3 linked regions of the Rhodovastum atsumiense genome follow. The protein of the gene in region 2 binds, or shares a complex with, the protein of the main gene of each other region. Links are inferred from orthologs where the notes say so. Each region holds a gene or a part of one and is shown on either strand. Other genes may lie near its edges.

What was found.
Region 1: the proteins of NBY65_RS01465 (region 2) and exbB are in contact, whole or in part, in a cryo-EM structure (PDB 9DDO), measured with the Escherichia coli proteins. The link is inferred for Rhodovastum atsumiense from one-to-one orthologs.
Region 3: the proteins of NBY65_RS01465 (region 2) and exbD are in contact, whole or in part, in a cryo-EM structure (PDB 9DDO), measured with the Escherichia coli proteins. The link is inferred for Rhodovastum atsumiense from one-to-one orthologs.

Annotation. Positions count from the first base shown.
Region 1 is NZ_OW485601.1:3,316,599-3,323,144, forward strand. Bases 3,578-6,546 are described here. They hold exbB (tonB-system energizer ExbB), read left to right. Parts: upstream 3,578-4,683; coding sequence 4,684-5,409; downstream 5,410-6,546. Other genes in these bases: NBY65_RS15160 (TonB-dependent siderophore receptor), read right to left, coding at 3,578-4,486; exbD (TonB system transport protein ExbD), read left to right, coding at 5,413-5,835; NBY65_RS15175 (energy transducer TonB), read left to right, coding at 5,832-6,546. Outside these bases: NBY65_RS15150 (methyltransferase domain-containing protein), read right to left, coding at 1-970; NBY65_RS15155 (PepSY-associated TM helix domain-containing protein), read right to left, coding at 1,096-2,277; more of NBY65_RS15160, read right to left, coding at 2,297-3,577. UniProt on the Escherichia coli protein: Involved in the TonB-dependent energy-dependent transport of various receptor-bound substrates. Protects ExbD from proteolytic degradation and functionally stabilizes TonB.
Region 2 is NZ_OW485601.1:350,588-357,086, forward strand. Bases 1,386-4,307 are described here. They hold NBY65_RS01465 (energy transducer TonB), read left to right. Parts: upstream 1,386-2,401; coding sequence 2,402-3,214; downstream 3,215-4,307. Other genes in these bases: NBY65_RS33765 (MotA/TolQ/ExbB proton channel family protein), read left to right, coding at 1,386-1,977; NBY65_RS01460 (ExbD/TolR family protein), read left to right, coding at 1,974-2,396; NBY65_RS01470 (D-alanine--D-alanine ligase family protein), read left to right, coding at 3,271-4,293. In the rest of the region: NBY65_RS01445 (ABC transporter ATP-binding protein), read left to right, coding at 1-185; NBY65_RS01450 (ABC transporter substrate-binding protein), read left to right, coding at 251-1,300; more of NBY65_RS33765, read left to right, coding at 1,339-1,385; NBY65_RS01475 (ABC transporter substrate-binding protein), read left to right, coding at 4,464-5,501; NBY65_RS01480 (GTP-binding protein), read left to right, coding at 5,501-6,196; NBY65_RS01485 (ATP-binding cassette domain-containing protein), read left to right, coding at 6,193-6,499. UniProt on the Escherichia coli protein: Interacts with outer membrane receptor proteins that carry out high-affinity binding and energy dependent uptake into the periplasmic space of specific substrates such as cobalamin, and various iron compounds (such as iron dicitrate, enterochelin, aerobactin, etc.).
Region 3 is NZ_OW485601.1:3,320,950-3,327,298, reverse strand. The notes cover bases 3,578-6,349. They hold exbD (TonB system transport protein ExbD), read right to left. Parts: upstream 5,289-6,349; coding sequence 4,866-5,288; downstream 3,578-4,865. Other genes in these bases: NBY65_RS15160 (TonB-dependent siderophore receptor), read left to right, coding at 6,215-6,349; exbB (tonB-system energizer ExbB), read right to left, coding at 5,292-6,017; NBY65_RS15175 (energy transducer TonB), read right to left, coding at 4,093-4,869; NBY65_RS15180 (alpha/beta fold hydrolase), read left to right, coding at 3,578-4,055. Also shown: NBY65_RS15195 (HlyD family secretion protein), read left to right, coding at 1-776; NBY65_RS15190 (DHA2 family efflux MFS transporter permease subunit), read left to right, coding at 773-2,332; NBY65_RS15185 (TetR/AcrR family transcriptional regulator), read right to left, coding at 2,356-3,003; more of NBY65_RS15180, read left to right, coding at 3,084-3,577. UniProt on the Escherichia coli protein: Involved in the TonB-dependent energy-dependent transport of various receptor-bound substrates.

The sequences.
Region 1 (6,546 bases), 3.0 Mb from region 2 along the record:
CGCCCTCGACGTTGAAATGCCGGGCGAGCCGGGTTTCCCCCACCATGGTGGCGGTATTGCCGCAGACCCGCATCGGCCGGCCGGTGAGGAAGGTATGATGGTCGTCGAGCGCGAAACGCTGCGGATGGTCCGGAATGGTGCCGAGATAGGTCACGGCCTGCCCGTAATCCTCGCAGATATCCTCGAGCGAGGGCAGCTTGAAGGCACGCAGCTTGATCGACCAGAAACGCGCCGGGGCGACGCGGTTTTCCAGGGTGGGATTGCCGATGCTGATCCGGCTGCGGCTCACCACGCGGTAGTCCGGCCAGCCGGTGTCGCGCAGCAGGCGGCGCAGATCCTCGACATACATCGCCCCGCCCAGGCATTCGGCGCGCAGTTCGGGATCCTCGCGCAGCCGCGCCGGCAGCCGCCGGTCGGCGAAGACATCAGCGCAGAGCAGCTCGCCGCCCGGCTTCAGCACCCGGAAGATCTCGGTGAAGACGCGGGGCTGGGCCGGCGAGAGATTGATCACGCAATTGGAAACGACCACGTCGATCGAGTTGTCGGCGATGCCCAGCGCCGCCAGGTCCTCGATGAAGCCCTGGCGGAAATCGGTGTTCGGCCACGCGTAGCCGAAGCGCAGCGCCTGCGCGTGCTGGTGGCGGCGGGCGACCTGCAATTGCTCCTCGGTCATGTCGACGCCGATTACCTTGCCGCGGGGGCCGACCAGGGCGGAGATCAGGTAGGCGTCGCGGCCGCTGCCGCAGCCCAGATCGAGCACGGTGCAGCCTTCCAGTGCCGGCGGGATGGGCGAGCCGCAGCCATAGAAGCGGTCGAGGATCTCGCCGTCGATCATCGACAGGATGGATTGGTACGGGGTCGGCACGGACTCGCGGCAACAGCAGGCATTGGTCCGCAGGTCCCGCTTGCCGGTCAGCGTCCGGCCGTAATAGGCGCGGATCTCCTGCAATTCGGCATCAAGATGCGACATGGCTGCAAACTTCCACGCAGGGTGACAGGAACGCAGGCGCAGCCTGCCCCGCCGCAGCAGCCCCGTCTGTCGCATGCGCGACAGACGGGTGTCGTCCAGCCGACAGGCCGGCCCGCAGCGTCCCCTCAGCCGGCCTGCCTGCGTCGGGCCTGTCGCTTGCGCCACCACAGCACCACGCCCGAGATCGAGAGCACCGCCACGCCGATGCCGGTCGCGGCGATGACGATCCGTCCGGGCAGCCCGGCGATCTGGCCGCTGTGCAGCGGGAACTGGGCCTGCATCACCAGGTCGCCGGCGCGGCCTTCGCCCGGCAGGTCCTGGCGCAGCACCGCCCCGGTGCTGTCGTCGAGATAAATCGCGGGCATGCCCAGTCCGGCGGCGTGATGTCCGCCGGCCGGGAAGAAGTAGATCCCGTACACGCCGATGGCGCGGTTTTCGTAGATGCCACCGGGCACGCCGGGCCAGTGTGCGGCGCGGGCGATCGCTGCCGCCCGGGCGATTGCCGCCTCGTAGCTCAGGCGCGGCCGGTCCGGTGGCGGCGGCGTGCGGGCCGCGGCCGTCTGCAGCAGCGTCGGCCCGGTGGGCACCAGGCGCGAGAGCACCGGGTGGAACACCTCCTCGCGCAGCGACAGCGCCACGGCGCTGACCGCGAGGGTCAGCAGCGTCACCCACAGCCACAATCCGCCGGCGCGGTGCAGGTCGACGATGAAGCGGTGCAGGCTGGCGCCGCGCTTGATCTGCCAGGCGACGCGCCAGCGGGCCAGGAAGCCCGGGCCGGAGCGCGGCAGGGTCAGCACCAGCCCGCCGAAGCAGTCGAGCGCCCAGAGGATGGCGATGCCGCCCATCAGCCATTGCCCGACCTGCCCGGCGGCGAGCGTGTAGTGCAGCGAATACAGGAACGGCACGATTTGCCGCTGTCCGAGGCAGCAGCCGCCCCACTCGCGCCGGCCCAGCACCGTGCCGGTGTCCGGCTCGATGAAGACCTGGTTGTAGTCGAGCGTGGCCGCCGCCGCCGGATCGATGCCGGGGCGCGGATCGACGAAGGCGACCACGGTGCCGCCCGGATCAGGGCGGAACTGCAGGTAGCGCAATTGCACCCGCGGGTCGGCCTCGACCCGGGCCACCAGATCGCCCGGCGGCAGCGGGCTGGCGGCGGCGACGTCAGGGGCGGTGGTCAGGTCGGGATTGAGCCAGCCATCCAGTTCGTCGTGGAAGGCGATGACGCTGCCGGTCAGCCCGGCCAGCACCAGGAAGGCCGCCATCGCCAGTCCGGCGATGCGATGCAACCACAGCAGCCACGCGCGCATGGGTCCGCTTCCTGTCACGCTACCAGCGATAGGTCAGGCCGCCGCTGACGGTGCGCTGGTAGCCATAGGCGCACCAGGCGCCGTAGTAGCAGGAGGCGACGTAGCGCGTGTCGAGCGCGTTCTGGATGTTCAGGTGCAGCTCCGCCCCCTGCAGCCGCGGCACGGCATGGCCGAGGTCGTAGCGCAGCATCGCGTCGACCAGCGTCACGTCGGGCACGGTGAAGCTGTGGTCGCTGCTGGCGCTGGCGCCGATATAGCGCACGCCGCCGCCGATCTTCAGCCCGGCGAGCGGACCGCCGGGGATGGTGTAGGTGGCCCAGGTGGTGGCGGTGTGGTCGGGAACAGCGGGCAGGCGCTTGCCGGCATCGCCGTCGTTGCTCTTGGTGGAGATCGTGTCGAGATAGGTGTAGCTGGCGGTGACGGTCAGTTGCTCGGTCAGGTCCAGCTTCGCTTCCAGCTCGACGCCGCGCGAGCGCGCCTCGCCGGATTGCACGCTGAGGCCCGGATGATTGGGGTCGCTGGTGGTCAGGTTGGTGCGGGTGACATCGAACAGCGCCGCCGTGAACAGCGCATTGGTGCCGGTCGGCTGGTATTTGACGCCGACTTCGTATTGCCGGCCGCGCTCCGGCACGAAGGCCTTGCCATAGGCGTCGGTGCCGTATTGCGGCTTGAAGGATTCCGAATAGCTCACATAGGGGGCGATGCCGTTGGCGAAGATGTAGCTCAGCCCGGCGCGGCTGGTGAAGGCACGGTCGAATTGCCGCGCAACGGTGCCGGAATTGATGGTGATCGCGTCCGCCCAATCCCCCCGGCCGGAGAGCGTCAGCACGAAGCCGCCCAGCTTCGCCTGGTCCTGCACGTAGAGCCCGTACTGGTTGCCGCGCACATTGACCTTGTAGCGATCCGGCGGCGTGATCGCCTGGCCGTAGACCGGCGCCCAGACATCGAGCGAGGGGGCGGCACCGAAGCCGGTCTGGTAGGTGCTGTCGAGGTGCTGGTAGTCGAAGCCCGCGAGCAGCGTGTGCTCCACCGGGCCGGTTTTTACCCGTGCCTGCACGTTGTTGTCGAAGGCGGCGGTGTCGAGCCGGTCGCGCGAGGCGGCGGTGGCGCGAGCGAGCGTGCGTTCGTCGCTGTCCAGCCCGTTGCTGTAGACGCTGCGGTAGTCCTGGTCGATATGAAACCAGCGCCCGGCCATGTGCATCGACCAGGTGTCGTTGAAGCGCTTGTCGAACAGGTAGCCGAGCGAGACCTGGGTGCGGTCGAATTTCTCGAAGTTCGGGTCCCCGTCATAGAAATCGGCCGGCAGGCGGCCGTAGCGGGTGGCCTTCACCGTGCCTTCGGCCGGCACGCTGCCATAGGAACTGCTGCGCGGGTCGTGCTGGTAGAGGCCGAGGAAGGTCAGGTTGGTGTCCGCGTCCGGGCGGATGCTGAAGGACGGCGCGATGGCGAGCCGCTCGTTGCGGGTGGACTTGATCTGCCCGTCCTCCATCCGGCCGATGCCGGTGATGCGATAGAGGTATTTGCCCTCGTCATCGAGCGGGCCGGAGAAGTCGAACTTGCCGAGCACGTGCTCGTTCGTGCCGAACTCGACGCCAACCTCGTGCAGCGGGGTTACGGTGGGCAGCTTGCTGATCTGGCTGATCACGCCGCCCGCCGAGGCCTGGCCGTACAGCACCGAGGAGGGGCCGCGCAGCACGTCGATGCGTTCGAGCAGGTAGGGGTCGAGCTGCGGCAGCGCGTACCAGTTGTTTTGCTGCAGCTTCAATCCGTTCCAGTATAACTCGGCATCGAAGCCGCGCACCTTGAGCATGTCATAGCGGGTGGCGATGCCGCCGCGGGTCTCGGGGGCCACGCCCGGGGTGTAGCGCAGCGCCTGGTTCAGCGTCTCGGCGTGCTGCTCGTCCATCTGCTGGCGGGTGATCACCGAGATCGATTGCGGGGTTTCCAGCAGGCTCGAATCGGTCTTGGTGCCGGCGATGCTGCGGCGGGCGACATAGCCCGGCACGGCAGAGGTACCGGTTTCATTCTCGCCCGCGACCGTGACCGGCGGGGTTTCCAGCACGATGCCGGTGGCGACGCGCGGCTCGGACGGGGACGTGGCCTGCTGGGCCTGGGCCTGGGGAGGGGCGGTGATAACGATCCCAGACAGCAACAACAGGGCATGGCCGGCGCGCGGGGGCCGGGCCGGGAACGGTCGGGCGAGGGGCATGAAGGGTCTTTCTGGCACGAGACGCGAATGAGTCTCATTCGCGTGCCTCACGTATTGCAAATGAGAAGAGTTCGCAATACAGGATGCAGGCTTTCACCTCCGGACAGTTCTGTCCCTGGTACCGATCTCATGACCACGGCCCGCCGCCGTGTCGGCTTGCCCGCGTGGGCGTGACCGAATTCGCGAAGGAACCCCGCATGACCACGCTCGCCGACCTGCCGCCCCCCGTCCTGAGCCCCTGGCAAATGGTGCTGTCCGCCGACCTCGTGGTGCAGAGCGTGATGGCGCTGCTGGTGCTGGCCTCGGTGCTGAGCTGGACGGTGCTGCTGGCCAAGGTGGTGGAACTGGCGGCGGCGCGGCGTCGCCTGCGGATCGGGCTGGGGGTGCTGCGCCAGGCGGGCGGGCTGCACGGCATCGCCGGGGAGGGCGCGGGCGCCGCCTCCGGCTTCCTCGCCGCGGCCGAGGATGAGATGCGGCTGTCCTCCGGCCTGCCGGCGGAGGGCGTCAAGGACCGCATCGCCCTGCGGCTGCGTCGCATCGAGCATGCCCTGGCGCGGCGGCTGGCGCGTGGCACCGGGCTGCTGGCCAGCATCGGCTCCTGTGCGCCCTTCGTCGGCCTGTTCGGCACGGTCTGGGGAATCATGAACAGCTTCGTCGGCATCTCCCAGGCGCAGACGACCAACCTCGCGGTGGTGGCGCCGGGGATCGCCGAGGCGCTGCTGGCGACCGCCTTCGGCCTGGGGGCGGCGATCCCGGCGGTGCTGATCTACAACGGGCTGGCGCGGGCGCTGGCGGGGTACAAGGCCGGGCTCGGTGACCTCTCGGCGCTGGTGCTGGCGCATGCGGCGCGCGACCTCGACCGGGGGCTGGCGGTGCCACGGCCGCGGGCGCGGCCGGAACTGCTGTCGCGCGCGGCGGAATAGGCCATGAGCATCGGTCTCGACTCCGGCGATGACGACGAGCTGCCGGAAGTCCACGATATCAACGTCACGCCGTTCATCGACGTGATCCTGGTGCTGCTGATCATCTTCATGGTGGCCGCGCCGCTGGCGACGGTGGACGTGCCGGTCGACCTGCCGGCTTCCACCGCGACACCGCAGGAACGCCCGGACAAGCCGCTGTTCCTGACCTTGCAGCGGGATCTGTCGCTGGTGCTGGGCGAGCAGCAGGTGGCGCGCGAGGGGCTGGGCGCGGCCCTGGATGGCGCCAGCGGGGGCGAGCGCGGCGCGCGGATCTTCCTGCGCGCCGACAAGGGCGTGAGCTACGGCGACCTGATGGCGACATTGGACGCGCTGCGAGGGGCCGGCTACCTGAAGGTGGCGCTGACCGGGATCGAGCGGACACCGTGACCGCGCCTACGCTCACGCAGTCGCCGCCGGCGCTGCGCTGGGGCGGCAGCTTTGCCGTCGTCCTCGCCGCGCATCTCGGGGCCGCCGCCCTGCTGGTGCGCGCGGTGCCGCCGCCGTCGCCGCAGCCGGACCGGCCGCCGCTGATGATCGAGCTGGCCCCCGCCCCGGAGCCGGTTCCGGACGAGCCTCCGCCCGCCGCGCCCCCCGCGCCGCCGGAGCCGCAGCCCGAACCGCCACAGGCCGAGGCGCTGCCGGAGCCGCCCCCGCCCGAACCGCCCCCTCCGGAGCCGCCGCCTCCACCCCCGCCGCAGCCGGCGGTGGCCTTGCCGGCGCCGCCGCCGCCTCCGCCCCCGCGTTCGCCACCCCGGCCACGTCCCCGGCCGGTGGCACCGCCGTCACCGACCCCCGCGCCGCCGCAGCCCGCCGCGCCGGCGCCATCGCCGGCCCCGGTGGTCAGCGAACCGCGACCGGCGCCGCCGCCGGTGCCGGTGGCGGCGGTGCAGTCATGGCAGGCGCGGCTGCTCGCGCGGCTCGACCGGTTCAAGCGCTATCCGGCCGACGCCAGGATGCGGCGCAGCCAGGGCACCGCCCTGGTCCGCCTGACCCTGCTGCCGGACGGAACCGCGCGCGATGTCCGGCTGCAGCGCAGCGCCGGCGATGCGAGCCTCGATGCCGAGGCGCTGGCGCTGATCGCGCGCGCCCAGCCCTTGC
Region 2 (6,499 bases):
CATTGCTGCACGCGCATCGGGTCGCCGCCCTCGGGCGGGACGGCCGGTTGCAGGTTGGCTCGGCCTCGGAGATCGTGACCCGCACCTGGCTGCGGCGCACCTACGACGTCGATGTCTCCGTGGCCGAGTTGCCGCGTGCCGACGGCACGGTCGCGCGGCTTTGTGTTCCGATGACGACGCCATGAAGCCACAGGTGCAGGATAAAGCCATCTTCTCGCGGCACGGGCGAAGCCGGCGTGCCGCACGAAGCATGGGCGCGACCCTGGGGGCCCTGCTGGCCCTGGCCTGTTGCGGTACAGCCGCCGCCCGCAGCGTCATCGACATGGCCGGCCGCAGCGTCGAGCTGCCCGCCCAGGTCCGCCGCGTCGCCTGCCTGGAAGTGCTGTGCTACCCGCGCGTGTTCATGCTCGGGGCGGAGGCACGGATCGGGCTGATGTACGACACCGCCGCTCCCTGGATGGTGGCCACCAATCCGCAGGTCCGTTCTATCCCCCGCATGGTGGGTGAGCCCAACGTCGAGGAACTGCTGGCCCGCGGCATCGACACGGCCTTCGTCTTCTACGATGCGGGCCGGGTGGTGCCGAAGCTGGCGACAGTCGGCATTGCGGCCCTGGTCTCGCAGCCCGTCGGCCCGCCGCCAGCGACGGCCGAGGCCTTCATTGCCGACACCATGCGCGCGGTGCGGCTGTTCGGCCAGGTGCTGGGCGGCGAGGCGGAAGCACGCGCCGAGGAATGGTGCCGTATTTTCGAAACTCGCATCCGCCGGGTGCTGGCGCGCACGGCGGACATTCCCGCCGCGCAGCGCCCGCGACTTTATTACGTGCGCGGCCCGCAGGCGGTGAACACCCAGGGACGCGGTTCCTACACCTACTGGAGCGGCACGATCGCAGGGGCCTCGATGATTGCCGGTGCCCTGCCGCTGGCCGGGCGCGGCAGCATGGCAATGGAGGACATCCTGCGTTGGGACCCACAGGTGGTGCTGGTCGGCCGGCAATATCCGCTGGCGCTGGTACAGGGCGACCCACGCTGGGCCGATGTCACGGCGGTGCGGGAAGGCCGGGTGCTGTCGACGCCGGAAGGCGTGTTCTACTGGGACGGTGGCCCGGAGAGTGCCCTGCTGCTGACCGAGTTCATCGCCCGCTTGCTGTATCCGGATCGTTTCCCCGATCTCGACATGCGCGCCGAGGTGCAGGAGTACTATGCCCGCTTCTACCGCACCCGGCTCGACGATGCCGCCGTTGGCCGGTTGCTGCGCGGCGAAGCGCCCGATGGCAGCCGGCACAATCCTTTCAACAACTGATGTCGCGGCGATGACCATCCCGGGAGACCTGCCGATCGATGCCCACCCTTGATCTGTCCCTGAGCGGAATGCTGATGCAGACCACCGGCCCGGTGCGGGCGGTGCTCGTGCTGCTGCTGGTCTGCTCGGTGCTGTGCTGGGCGATCATCTTCGAGAAAGTCACGCGGCTGATCCGGCTGCAACGGGAGGCGCGCGGCTTCGAACGCCTGGTGCGCAGCCAGGACGCCCCGGTTCCTTCCACCGGCCTTGCCACCACGCTGCTGGCGACAGCGGCCATGGAAACGGGGCGCCGCCCGGCCGGCGAGACACTGGCGGAACGACGCGAGCGCATCGAACGCACACTGCGCGAGTCCGTGGCCGCGGCGCTGCTGCCGGTCGAGACACGGCTGCCGGTGCTGGCGACGATCGGTTCGGCAGCGCCGTTCATTGGCCTGTTCGGCACGGTCTGGGGCATCATGCACGCCTTCGCCGGGCTGGCGCAGGCCGGCGACAGCAGCCTTGCCGCCGTCGCGCCCGGCATCGCCGAGGCGCTCTCCACCACCGCCATCGGCCTTGCCGCCGCGCTGCCGGCCTCGATTGCCTACAACATGCTGGCCGGCAGCCTCGGCATGCTGGCAAGGCGGCTGGGGCTGGCGGTGGCGGCGCTGGCGCGGCAATCGGCGGAGGCGGCCGCATGATCCTGCCCGATCCCCTCGCCCGCAACGACGACCCGCTGCGCCTGCAGAGCGAGATCAACGTGACGCCGTTCATCGACGTCATGCTGGTGCTGCTGGTGATCTTCATGGTGGCGGCGCCGCTGATGGCCCTGAGCGGCGTGAAGCTGCAACTGCCGCGCACCCAGGCGGCCGCGGTGGCGCCGGCGCAGCCGCTGGTCGTCAGCATGGACCGCACCGGCGCGGTGTTCGTCGGCGACCAGCCGGTGAACCTGGCGGACCTGCCCGCGCATCTGGCCGGCCGGGTCGCCGCCGAGCCGGACCTGGTGGTGCATGTGCGCAGCGATCGCGACCTCGCCTATGGGCAGGTGATGGAATTGCTGGCCCGGATCGGCCAGGGCGGCGTGACAAAGCTGCTGCTGGTCGCCGAGACCGGGCCCTGACGCCGATGTCCCGGGGAGAGGGCTGGGCACTGCTGGCCTCGGGGCTGCTGCATGCGGGCCTGCTCGGAACCTGGCTGGCCCTGGCGGCGCCGGCCCCGAAGCCGGCACGTACGACCCTGGTCGAACTGGCCCCGTCGCAGCAGGAGCCAACCCCGCCGGCGTCCCCCGCCGCGGAGCCGGACCCGGCACCGCTCCCATCCGCGGTACCTCCCCCTGCCCCCCCGGAACCACCGCCCGTCGTGACATCGCCGGAGCCTCCGCCACCAGCCTCCGTGGAACCTGCTGTCACGCCGCCGCCGGAGCCGGAACCTCCGCCCTCCATCGATGAGCCCCCCCTGCCCACGCCGCCGCCACTGATCGCCAGCACGAGCGCAGCCGCCCCCGTGGCCCCCGTGCAGCGGCCGCGCCCACGACCGCCGCGCCGACAGGAAGGCCCGCCCGCCATGCCCGCCACCACGCCGATTGCCGCGCCGGCAGGCCCCTCCCAGCCGCAGGCGGCCGGCACGCCGGCGGCGCCGCCCCACCCCCCTGCCGACTATATCGGCCGGATCCAGGCGCGGCTGCTGGCCGTGAAGCGCTACCCGGCCGAGGCCCGCGCCCGCGGCGAAGAAGGCACAGTACTGCTTCGCTTCGTCCTGGCCGCCGATGGCGAAGTGCTGTCGGCGCGTGTCATCCGTAGTTCAGGCGTGACCTCGCTGGATACGGAAGGCCTCGCCATGATCGCGCGCGCGGCCCCGTTTCCGCCGCTCCCCGACGAGCTGCGTGCCACACCGCTTGCCCTTGCCGTGCCGGTGACATTCTCGCTACGCAGCCGCTGACGACACTGGCCGGGCGCTTTGACTGCATTTTCTTCCTCCGCTGGAGGCTTCGCATCATGGCATCACCGCCTCTGCTCTGGCCCGCCGCCCCACAGGACACGCGCATCCTGTATCTGGCACGCTTCGCGCCGGACGACCCGATCTACACGGTCAAGCCGGAGGGCATCACCCACGGCTATGCCGAGTACCATTTCCGCCTCTACGAGGCCCTGCGCAACATCGGCTATCGCGTCGCCTCCAGCTCGAAGCCCTATGCGGCGCTGATGGCGGGCGGCAATGTCGATTTCGTTTTCTCGTTGCTCAACCGGATGCCCTTGCGCAATCCGGAGTTGCTGGTTCCATCGATCTGCACCTATCTGCGCCTGCCCTGTCTCGGGGCACCGCCCAATATCCGCGCGCTGGCCGAAGACAAGTATCTCAGCAAGCTGGCCTTCTCCGCGCTCGGCCTGCCGGTGGCGCCAGGGCGGGCGTATCTGCCGGGGGCGGAACTGTCACCGCCGGATTTCCCCGGCCCCTATTTCGTCAAGGATCGCTTCGGCGCCGCCTCCGAAGGCGTGACCGAGGCCTCGCTGCAGGACAGTTGGGAAGGTGCGGCACGGATTGTCGGGACCTTCCATACCGCCGGAAAGGAAGCGCTGGTGGAGCGGTTCTGTCCGGGCATCGACGTCACCGTGCCGGTGCTCGGCCATTCGCCCTATCTGGTGCTTGGGCATGTCGCGCCGCGCTCGGACAAGCCCGGCAGCATCCTCACCGCCGATCTCAAGACCGATGACCGGCTGGGCAACGATCTGATCGAACTTGGTGCCGGCACCGAAGCGGCGATCGCAGACGATGTGCGAAAGGTGTGGTCCTCGCTCGGACCGATCGACTATTTCCGCCTGGATTACCGGTGGGACCCGGCGACAGGACAGCGCTTCCTGATCGAGATGAACATTTGCTGCTACCTGGGCATCCGCGGGGCGATCGGACTGGCCGGCAAGGCCCTGGGATATGACCGCACGCAGATCCTGGCGCATGTCGTCGAGTACAGCCTGGCCCGCCAACGTGGCGCCCACGCCCATGATGCCTGGGTGATCTGAGGGCCGCGCGGCGAAGGTACGCGGCCGTACGTTCGGCTGTACAATGTTCGGATTCGTGCAGCCGGAATCCCGTGCGGCCGCGGTTCCGGCTGCCCCATGCCCTGGCACGTTTCTTGATGGGTCCGTGGTGCAGACAGCCTTGCACCCCGCCACATCCTGGATCCCGGGCCATGCTGCACAGCCGGCTGACACTTCTCGACGACGGCATTCCCGCGGCCGCCATCCGTGCCACCGCGCCGCGCCTGTCCACGCTCGACTTCCTCGGGCGCATGCCGGTACCGTTGCGCCATGGCTTTGCCGCCGGGCTGGAACGCGCGGCCGCGGCCGCCGGCGGGCGGCGGATCTGCTTCCTCATGGGCCATGAATGGTACGCCCCGTTTGATGACATGTTACGCGCCGGGCCGCTTTCCGGCGTTCCGCATCTCGTGGTGTCGCCCTTCACCCGTGACCTGCTGTCGCCGCCATTCCAGCAGTTTCTGCGCGCGGCGGGGCACTGTGCCGGCCCCGCCGCGCCGGTGCATCCGGCAGTCGCCGAGGCCGGCCTCGTCGATCCCGAAGGTCTGTTCTCGGTGTTCGCCGTCATTCCCTGGGTATTCCTGATCGACCTGCGCAAGCTGGCCGGGCGGGCGGTGCCGCGGCGGTGGGAAGACCTGCTGGATCCGGCGTATCACCGCCAGATCGTGTTCGGCGGCTGGCGGCGCCCCAGTGACGGTACCTATCCCGACTGCAACGACTTCCTGCTGCTGACCCTGCATCGCCGCTTCGGGGTCGCCGGCCTGCGTGCCTTCGCAGCCAACACACGTGCCATCCTGCACAACACCGCGGCGGCGCGTTTTGCCGGTACCGGCAGCGAACAAGGCGGGGCGATCTCCATCCTGCCCTGGATGCAGGCCGACATGTGCCCCCATCGCGACCGCACCATGGTGGTCTGGCCAGAAGACGGAGCCATGACGATGCCCATCGGTTCTTCGGTTTCCGGCGATCACCGGGGCTGGGTGCAGCCCCTGATCGACTATCTCTCCGGGGATGCCCTGGGACGGTTCCTGGCCCAAAATCGCTACCCTCCCACCTCCGGGCAAATCCCGCAGGTGCTGCCGCCTGGCGCGAAGCTGCACTGGATCGGCTGGGACTACACCCGCTCGCATGACATGACTGAGGAAACCAACGTCGCCATGCGGATCTTCTTCGACGCCTGGGATGCCGGCTGATGCGCGTGGTCACGGTTGCCGGGCCGCCCTCGGTCGGCAAGACATCGCTGTTCCTCAAGGTCGCGGCCCGGCTGCGCGACGATGGCATCCAGGTCGGCGTGGTGAAGTTCGACGCGCTCTCCACCACCGATGACGAGGCTTATGCCGCGCTCGGCCTGCCGGTGCAGACGGGGCTCTCGCGCGGAATCTGCCCGGACCATTTCTTTGTCAGCAACATTGATGATTGCCTCGCCTGGGGCCATCGCGCGGGCTGCGACGTGTTGCTGGTGGAAACGGCCGGGCTGTGCAACCGCTGCTCGCCGCATATCCGTGGCGTGCTGGCGGTCTGCGTGGTGGACAACCTCGCCGGCATCCACACGCCGCGCAAGATCGGGCCGATGCTCCGCCTCGCCGATGTCGTGGCCATCACCAAGGGCGACATCGTCTCCCAGGCCGAACGCGAGGTCTTCGCCTACAATGTGCGGCTTGCCAACCCGCGTGCCCCGGTGGTGTGGTGCAACGGCATCACTGGCCAGGGCGCGGTCGACCTGGCCTTCCGCATCCGCTCCGCCCCGCGCATCGAGACGCTGGAAGGACAGCATCTGCGCTTCTCCATGCCCTCCGCGATCTGCCCTTACTGCGTCGGCGAAACCGCGATCGGGGAGACGTACCAGCGCGGCAATGTCCGCAAGATGACCTTCGGGGAAACCCCATGATGCCGGACCTGCCGACCTCCCTCGGTCAACCGTTGGGACGGCTGCTGCAGGCATCGCCGCGCATCGCTGCCTTCCTCGACGGGCTGGGCTTTGGCGAGCTGCCGACGGACCTGCCGGCAGAGCTGTGGATCGCGCGCCTGCCACAGGCGACGCTGTTGGATGTGGGCCTCGATCGCGAACAACTCGCCGGCCATCTGCGGCTTCTGCTGGAGTCCGCCGCCGCGCCGCCCGATGCCATGCAGGAAGCCATCCACACGTTGACCATCCGCGGCGGACACGGCAAGGACGGGACGGAGGAACCCA
Region 3 (6,349 bases), 3.0 Mb from region 2 along the record:
AGGCCAACCGCGAGACCGCCGAGACCGAGATCGCCAGCATCGATGCGCAGCTGAGATTGCAGCAATCCGCCATCACCCAGGCCGCCAGCCAGGTCGCCTCGGCCGAGGCGGCGCTGACCTTCGCCCGGCAGGACCAGGCCCGCTACGCGGCGCTGGCGCGCAACGGCGCCGGCAGCCTGCAGCAGGCACAGCAGACCGCGTCGTTGCTGTTGCAGCGCGGGGCCGCCCTCGCCCAGGCGCAGGCCGGGCTGACCGCCGCGCAGCAGCAGGTGGAGGTGCTGAAGGCCGCCCGCGCCAAGGCCGCCGCCCAGCGCGACCACGCCATTGCCGTGCAGCAACAGGCCGGGCTCAACCTGGGCTACACCACCATCACCGCGCCGATCGACGGCGTGGTCGGGGCGCGCACGCTGCGCGTCGGCCAGTTCGTGCAGGCCGGCACCCAGCTCATGGCGCTGGTGCCGCTCGACGGCGTCTATGTGGTCGCCAACTTCAAGGAAACCCAGATCACCGACGTCCGGCGCGGCCAGAAGGTGCGCATCAGCGTCGACACCTTCCCGGACATGGCCGTCACCGGCCGCGTCGACAGCGTGGCCCCCGCCACCGGCCTGCAGTTCGCGCTGCTGCCCCCCGACAACGCCACCGGCAACTTCACCAAGATCGTCCAGCGCATCCCGGTGAAGATCGTGCTCGATCCGCAGGCAGGCAGCCAGGCCGTGCTGCGCCCGGGCATGTCGGTCGAGCCGACCGTCGACACCAGGCCGGATACGGCGTCATGACCGCCGCCCCGGCACGGGCCGACGCCCGCACCTGGATCACCGTCGGCGCCGCCATCATCGGCGCCTTCATGGCGGTGCTGAACATCCAGATCACCAACGCCTCGCTGCCCGACATCCAGGGCGCGATCGGCGCCGGGCTCGATGACGGCGGCTGGATCTCCACCGCCTACCTGGTGGCCGAGATCGTGGTCATCCCGCTCACCGGCTTCCTGAGCAGCGTGTTCTCGCTGCGCCGCTACCTGCTGGCCAACACCGTGCTGTTCCTGGTGCTGTCGGTGGCCTGCGCCTTCGCCCAGGACCTGTCGCAGATGATCGTGCTGCGGGCGCTGCAGGGGTTCTTCGGCGGCACGCTGATCCCGCTGGCCTTCACGCTGACGCTGACCAGCCTGCCGGCGGCGCAGCGCCCGATCGGGCTGGCGCTGTTCGCGCTGTCCGCCACCTTCGCCCCGGCGATCGGCCCGACCATCGGCGGCTGGCTGACCGAGACCTATGGCTGGCAATACATCTTCTACGTCAACATCGTCCCGGGCCTGTTCATGCTGGCCGGGCTGTGGCCGACCCTGCCGAAGGCGCCGATGCAGCTCGGCCTGCTGCGCCAGGGCGACTGGGCCGGCATCGCCACGCTGTCGATCGGCCTGGCCACGCTGCAGACGGTGCTGGAGGAAGGCAACAAGGACGACTGGTTCGGCTCGCCGTTCATCGTCCGGCTCAGCGTGGTGGCCGCGGTGTCGCTGGTCCTGTTCGTGTGGATCGAGCTGACCGCCGCGCGGCCGCTGCTGGACCTGCGGCTGCTGGCACGGCGCAATTTTGGGCTGGGCACGCTCAGCAGCGTCATCCTCGGCGTGGGGCTGTACGGCTCGGTGTTCCTGCTGCCGCTCTATCTGTCGCAGATGCAAGGCTACAATTCCGAGCAGGTCGGCGAGGTGCTGGCCTGGACCGGCCTGCCGCAGCTCGTGCTGATTCCGCTGGTCCCGCGCCTGATGCGGCGCATCGACGCGCGGCTGCTGGTGGCGGTCGGGATGGCGCTGTTCGCGGGCAGTTGCTTCCTCAACACCGGCCTGTCGCCCGACTATGCGGGGCCGCAGTTGCTGGTGCCCAACATCATCCGCGCCGTCGGGCAGGCGCTCGTGATGACGCCGCTCACGTCCCTGGCGACCGCCGGCATCGAGGCCTCGGCCGCGGCGTCCGCCTCGGCGATCTACAACATGGTGCGCAACCTGGGCGGCGCCATCGGCATCGCCGCGCTGCAGACGCTGCTGACCAAGCGCGAGCAGTTCCATTCCAGTGTGCTGAGCGCGCATGTCTCGCTGCTCGACCCGGCCACGCAGGACCGGCTGGCGGCGCTGCAGCAGCGCTTCCTGGCGACCGGCACCAGCGATCCCGCGACCGCCTGGCACGACGCGGTGGTGGCGGTGGGACGGGTCGTGCGGGCGCAGTCGTATTTCCTCGCCTATGCCGATGCGTTCTTCGTCATGGGCGCGGTGCTGCTGCTGGCGATGCTGGCGGCCCTGCTGATGCGCAAATCGGCCGGCGGAGCGGCGGCGGGAGCGCATTGAAGGAGGGTTCCCCTCCCCTCTCGTCAGGCCGGACGCGCCGATGCCCCGGTCGCTGCCGTGGGCGGCGGTGATGGCGGAAACCGTGCCGCAACCCCCGACACGACATCCTCGATGATCTCCTGCAACTCCGCCGGCGTCGCACCATCCCGTGCCTGGATCGAGATGCCTTGCATGACGGCGACCAAATGCCGGGCCAGGGGCCGCACTGCGTCCGCACCGGCACATGGCCGGAGCATTCGCGCAATTCTCTCGCGCATGGCATCGCGCCGGGCGGCGACATCGCGGGCGAGTATGGCATGTTCGGGATGGCAGGCGATCATGCCGCTGGAGATCATGCAGCCGGGCTCGCGATCGGGATGGGTGACGGCCCTGACAGCGGCCTCGAGCAACCGGCGCACCGCGTCCGCCGGTGTCGTCGCGGCGTCGATGGCCGCGACGTCGAGCGAACCGAACAGAGCCTCGTAACGGGCCAGCGCGTCCTGGTAGAGCCCGGCCTTGCTGCCGAAGGCCGCATAAAGGCTCGGCGGCGCAATGCCGATGGCCTTGGTCAGGTCGCCGACCGATACGCCTTCATAGCCGTGCCGCCAGAACAGCCGCATGGCGATCTCGATCGCCCTCTCCCGATCAAAGCTCCACGGCCGCCCGCCGCGTGATTTGGCGTCCTGTTCCATACCAATCACTAAACAACGACTTGACGGAGGCCGTCAACCAGGTTGAATAGCGTTCGATAAACAACATCAGGGGCGCCCCCATGGATCCTTCACGACGCAAGATCCTGGCCGGCTCGATCGGCTTCGCCGCTTTGGCCGCCGGGACCGGCACGGCCTTCATCACGCCCCGGGCCCGTGCCGCGGCCGTCACCGAAGCCACGCGCGGCACGCCGACGGCCACCGATCCCCGCGAGCCGTTCCTGGTGCAATCCTCCGACGGGACGATGCTGGCCGGCGATGCGCAGGGCGACCCGCTGGCGCCCGAAATCCTGTTCATCCACGGCCTGCGCCAGAGCCGGCTGAGCTGGCAGAAACAGGTCGCCGACCCGGTGCTCGCGGGCTTTCGCCTGGTCCGGTTCGATCTCCGCGGCCATGGGGATTCCGACAAGCCCGCCGCGCCGGATGCCTACTCGGATGCCGACCGCTGGGCGGACGACGTGGCCGCGGTGATTGCCGGTGCGAAGCTCCGTCAGCCGGTGCTCGTGGGCTGGTCGCTCGGCGGCTACGTGGCCGGGGCGTATCTGCGGAAACATGGCGGGGCACGGGTCGCGGGAATCAACCTCGTCGATGCGGTCACCAGGCTGTCACCGGATCTCCTGACACCGCTGGCGGCCACGTTCACCCGCCGGGCCACCTCGCAGGATCTGGCGGAGCGGACTGCCGCAACGGCCGAGTTTCTCGCCGCCTGCTTCCATCAGCCGCCGGCCGACGTCGAGCTGCTGCGCATGCTGGTCGTCAATGGCATGACGCCTCGCGCCGTCAACGAGGGGTTCGTCGCGACCGCCACGACCGACCTCGAGCCTGTCTTCAGGGACTATGCCGGTCCGGTCCTGCTGACACATGGGGCGCATGACCGGCTGGTCCGCCTCGCCATGTCGGAGCGGATCAAGGCGCTGCACCACGGCACTCGCCTGTCTCTCTTCGAACAAAGTGGCCACAGCCCGTTCTACGAGGAACCGGCAAGGTTCAACCACGAGCTCGCCGCGTTCGTAACCGCCGCCATCAAGGGCTGAGAATGCCCATGATGACACCCGATCACGGCCATGTGGCTCAGCGCAGGTCGAAGCGGATCGGCACCAGCATCTCGATGGCGGCCTGATCGGGCGGCGGCGGCAAGGGCTGGGCGCGCGCGATCAGCGCCAGCGCCTCGGCATCGAGGCTCGCATCGCCGGCGCTGCGCTGCAGCCGGACATCGCGCGCGGTTCCGTCCGGCAGCAGGGTCAGGCGGACCAGGGCGGTGCCCTGGCTGCGCCGCATCCTGGCGTCGGCCGGATAGCGCTTGAACCGGTCGAGCCGCGCGAGCAGCCGCGCCTGCCATGACTGCACCGCCGCCACCGGCACCGGCGGCGGCGCCGGTCGCGGTTCGCTGACCACCGGGGCCGGCGATGGCGCCGGCGCGGCGGGCTGCGGCGGCGCGGGGGTCGGTGACGGCGGTGCCACCGGCCGGGGACGTGGCCGGGGTGGCGAACGCGGGGGCGGAGGCGGCGGCGGCGCCGGCAAGGCCACCGCCGGCTGCGGCGGGGGTGGAGGCGGCGGCTCCGGAGGGGGCGGTTCGGGCGGGGGCGGCTCCGGCAGCGCCTCGGCCTGTGGCGGTTCGGGCTGCGGCTCCGGCGGCGCGGGGGGCGCGGCGGGCGGAGGCTCGTCCGGAACCGGCTCCGGGGCGGGGGCCAGCTCGATCATCAGCGGCGGCCGGTCCGGCTGCGGCGACGGCGGCGGCACCGCGCGCACCAGCAGGGCGGCGGCCCCGAGATGCGCGGCGAGGACGACGGCAAAGCTGCCGCCCCAGCGCAGCGCCGGCGGCGACTGCGTGAGCGTAGGCGCGGTCACGGTGTCCGCTCGATCCCGGTCAGCGCCACCTTCAGGTAGCCGGCCCCTCGCAGCGCGTCCAATGTCGCCATCAGGTCGCCGTAGCTCACGCCCTTGTCGGCGCGCAGGAAGATCCGCGCGCCGCGCTCGCCCCCGCTGGCGCCATCCAGGGCCGCGCCCAGCCCCTCGCGCGCCACCTGCTGCTCGCCCAGCACCAGCGACAGATCCCGCTGCAAGGTCAGGAACAGCGGCTTGTCCGGGCGTTCCTGCGGTGTCGCGGTGGAAGCCGGCAGGTCGACCGGCACGTCCACCGTCGCCAGCGGCGCGGCCACCATGAAGATGATCAGCAGCACCAGGATCACGTCGATGAACGGCGTGACGTTGATATCGTGGACTTCCGGCAGCTCGTCGTCATCGCCGGAGTCGAGACCGATGCTCATGGCCTATTCCGCCGCGCGCGACAGCAGTTCCGGCCGCGCCCGCGGCCGTGGCACCGCCAGCCCCCGGTCGAGGTCGCGCGCCGCATGCGCCAGCACCAGCGCCGAGAGGTCACCGAGCCCGGCCTTGTACCCCGCCAGCGCCCGCGCCAGCCCGTTGTAGATCAGCACCGCCGGGATCGCCGCCCCCAGGCCGAAGGCGGTCGCCAGCAGCGCCTCGGCGATCCCCGGCGCCACCACCGCGAGGTTGGTCGTCTGCGCCTGGGAGATGCCGACGAAGCTGTTCATGATTCCCCAGACCGTGCCGAACAGGCCGACGAAGGGCGCACAGGAGCCGATGCTGGCCAGCAGCCCGGTGCCACGCGCCAGCCGCCGCGCCAGGGCATGCTCGATGCGACGCAGCCGCAGGGCGATGCGGTCCTTGACGCCCTCCGCCGGCAGGCCGGAGGACAGCCGCATCTCATCCTCGGCCGCGGCGAGGAAGCCGGAGGCGGCGCCCGCGCCCTCCCCGGCGATGCCGTGCAGCCCGCCCGCCTGGCGCAGCACCCCCAGCCCGATCCGCAGGCGACGCCGCGCCGCCGCCAGTTCCACCACCTTGGCCAGCAGCACCGTCCAGCTCAGCACCGAGGCCAGCACCAGCAGCGCCATCACGCTCTGCACCACGAGGTCGGCGGACAGCACCATTTGCCAGGGGCTCAGGACGGGGGGCGGCAGGTCGGCGAGCGTGGTCATGCGGGGTTCCTTCGCGAATTCGGTCACGCCCACGCGGGCAAGCCGACACGGCGGCGGGCCGTGGTCATGAGATCGGTACCAGGGACAGAACTGTCCGGAGGTGAAAGCCTGCATCCTGTATTGCGAACTCTTCTCATTTGCAATACGTGAGGCACGCGAATGAGACTCATTCGCGTCTCGTGCCAGAAAGACCCTTCATGCCCCTCGCCCGACCGTTCCCGGCCCGGCCCCCGCGCGCCGGCCATGCCCTGTTGTTGCTGTCTGGGATCGTTATCACCGCCCCTCCCCAGGCCCAGGCCCAGCAGGCCACGTCCCCGTCCGAGCCGCGCGTC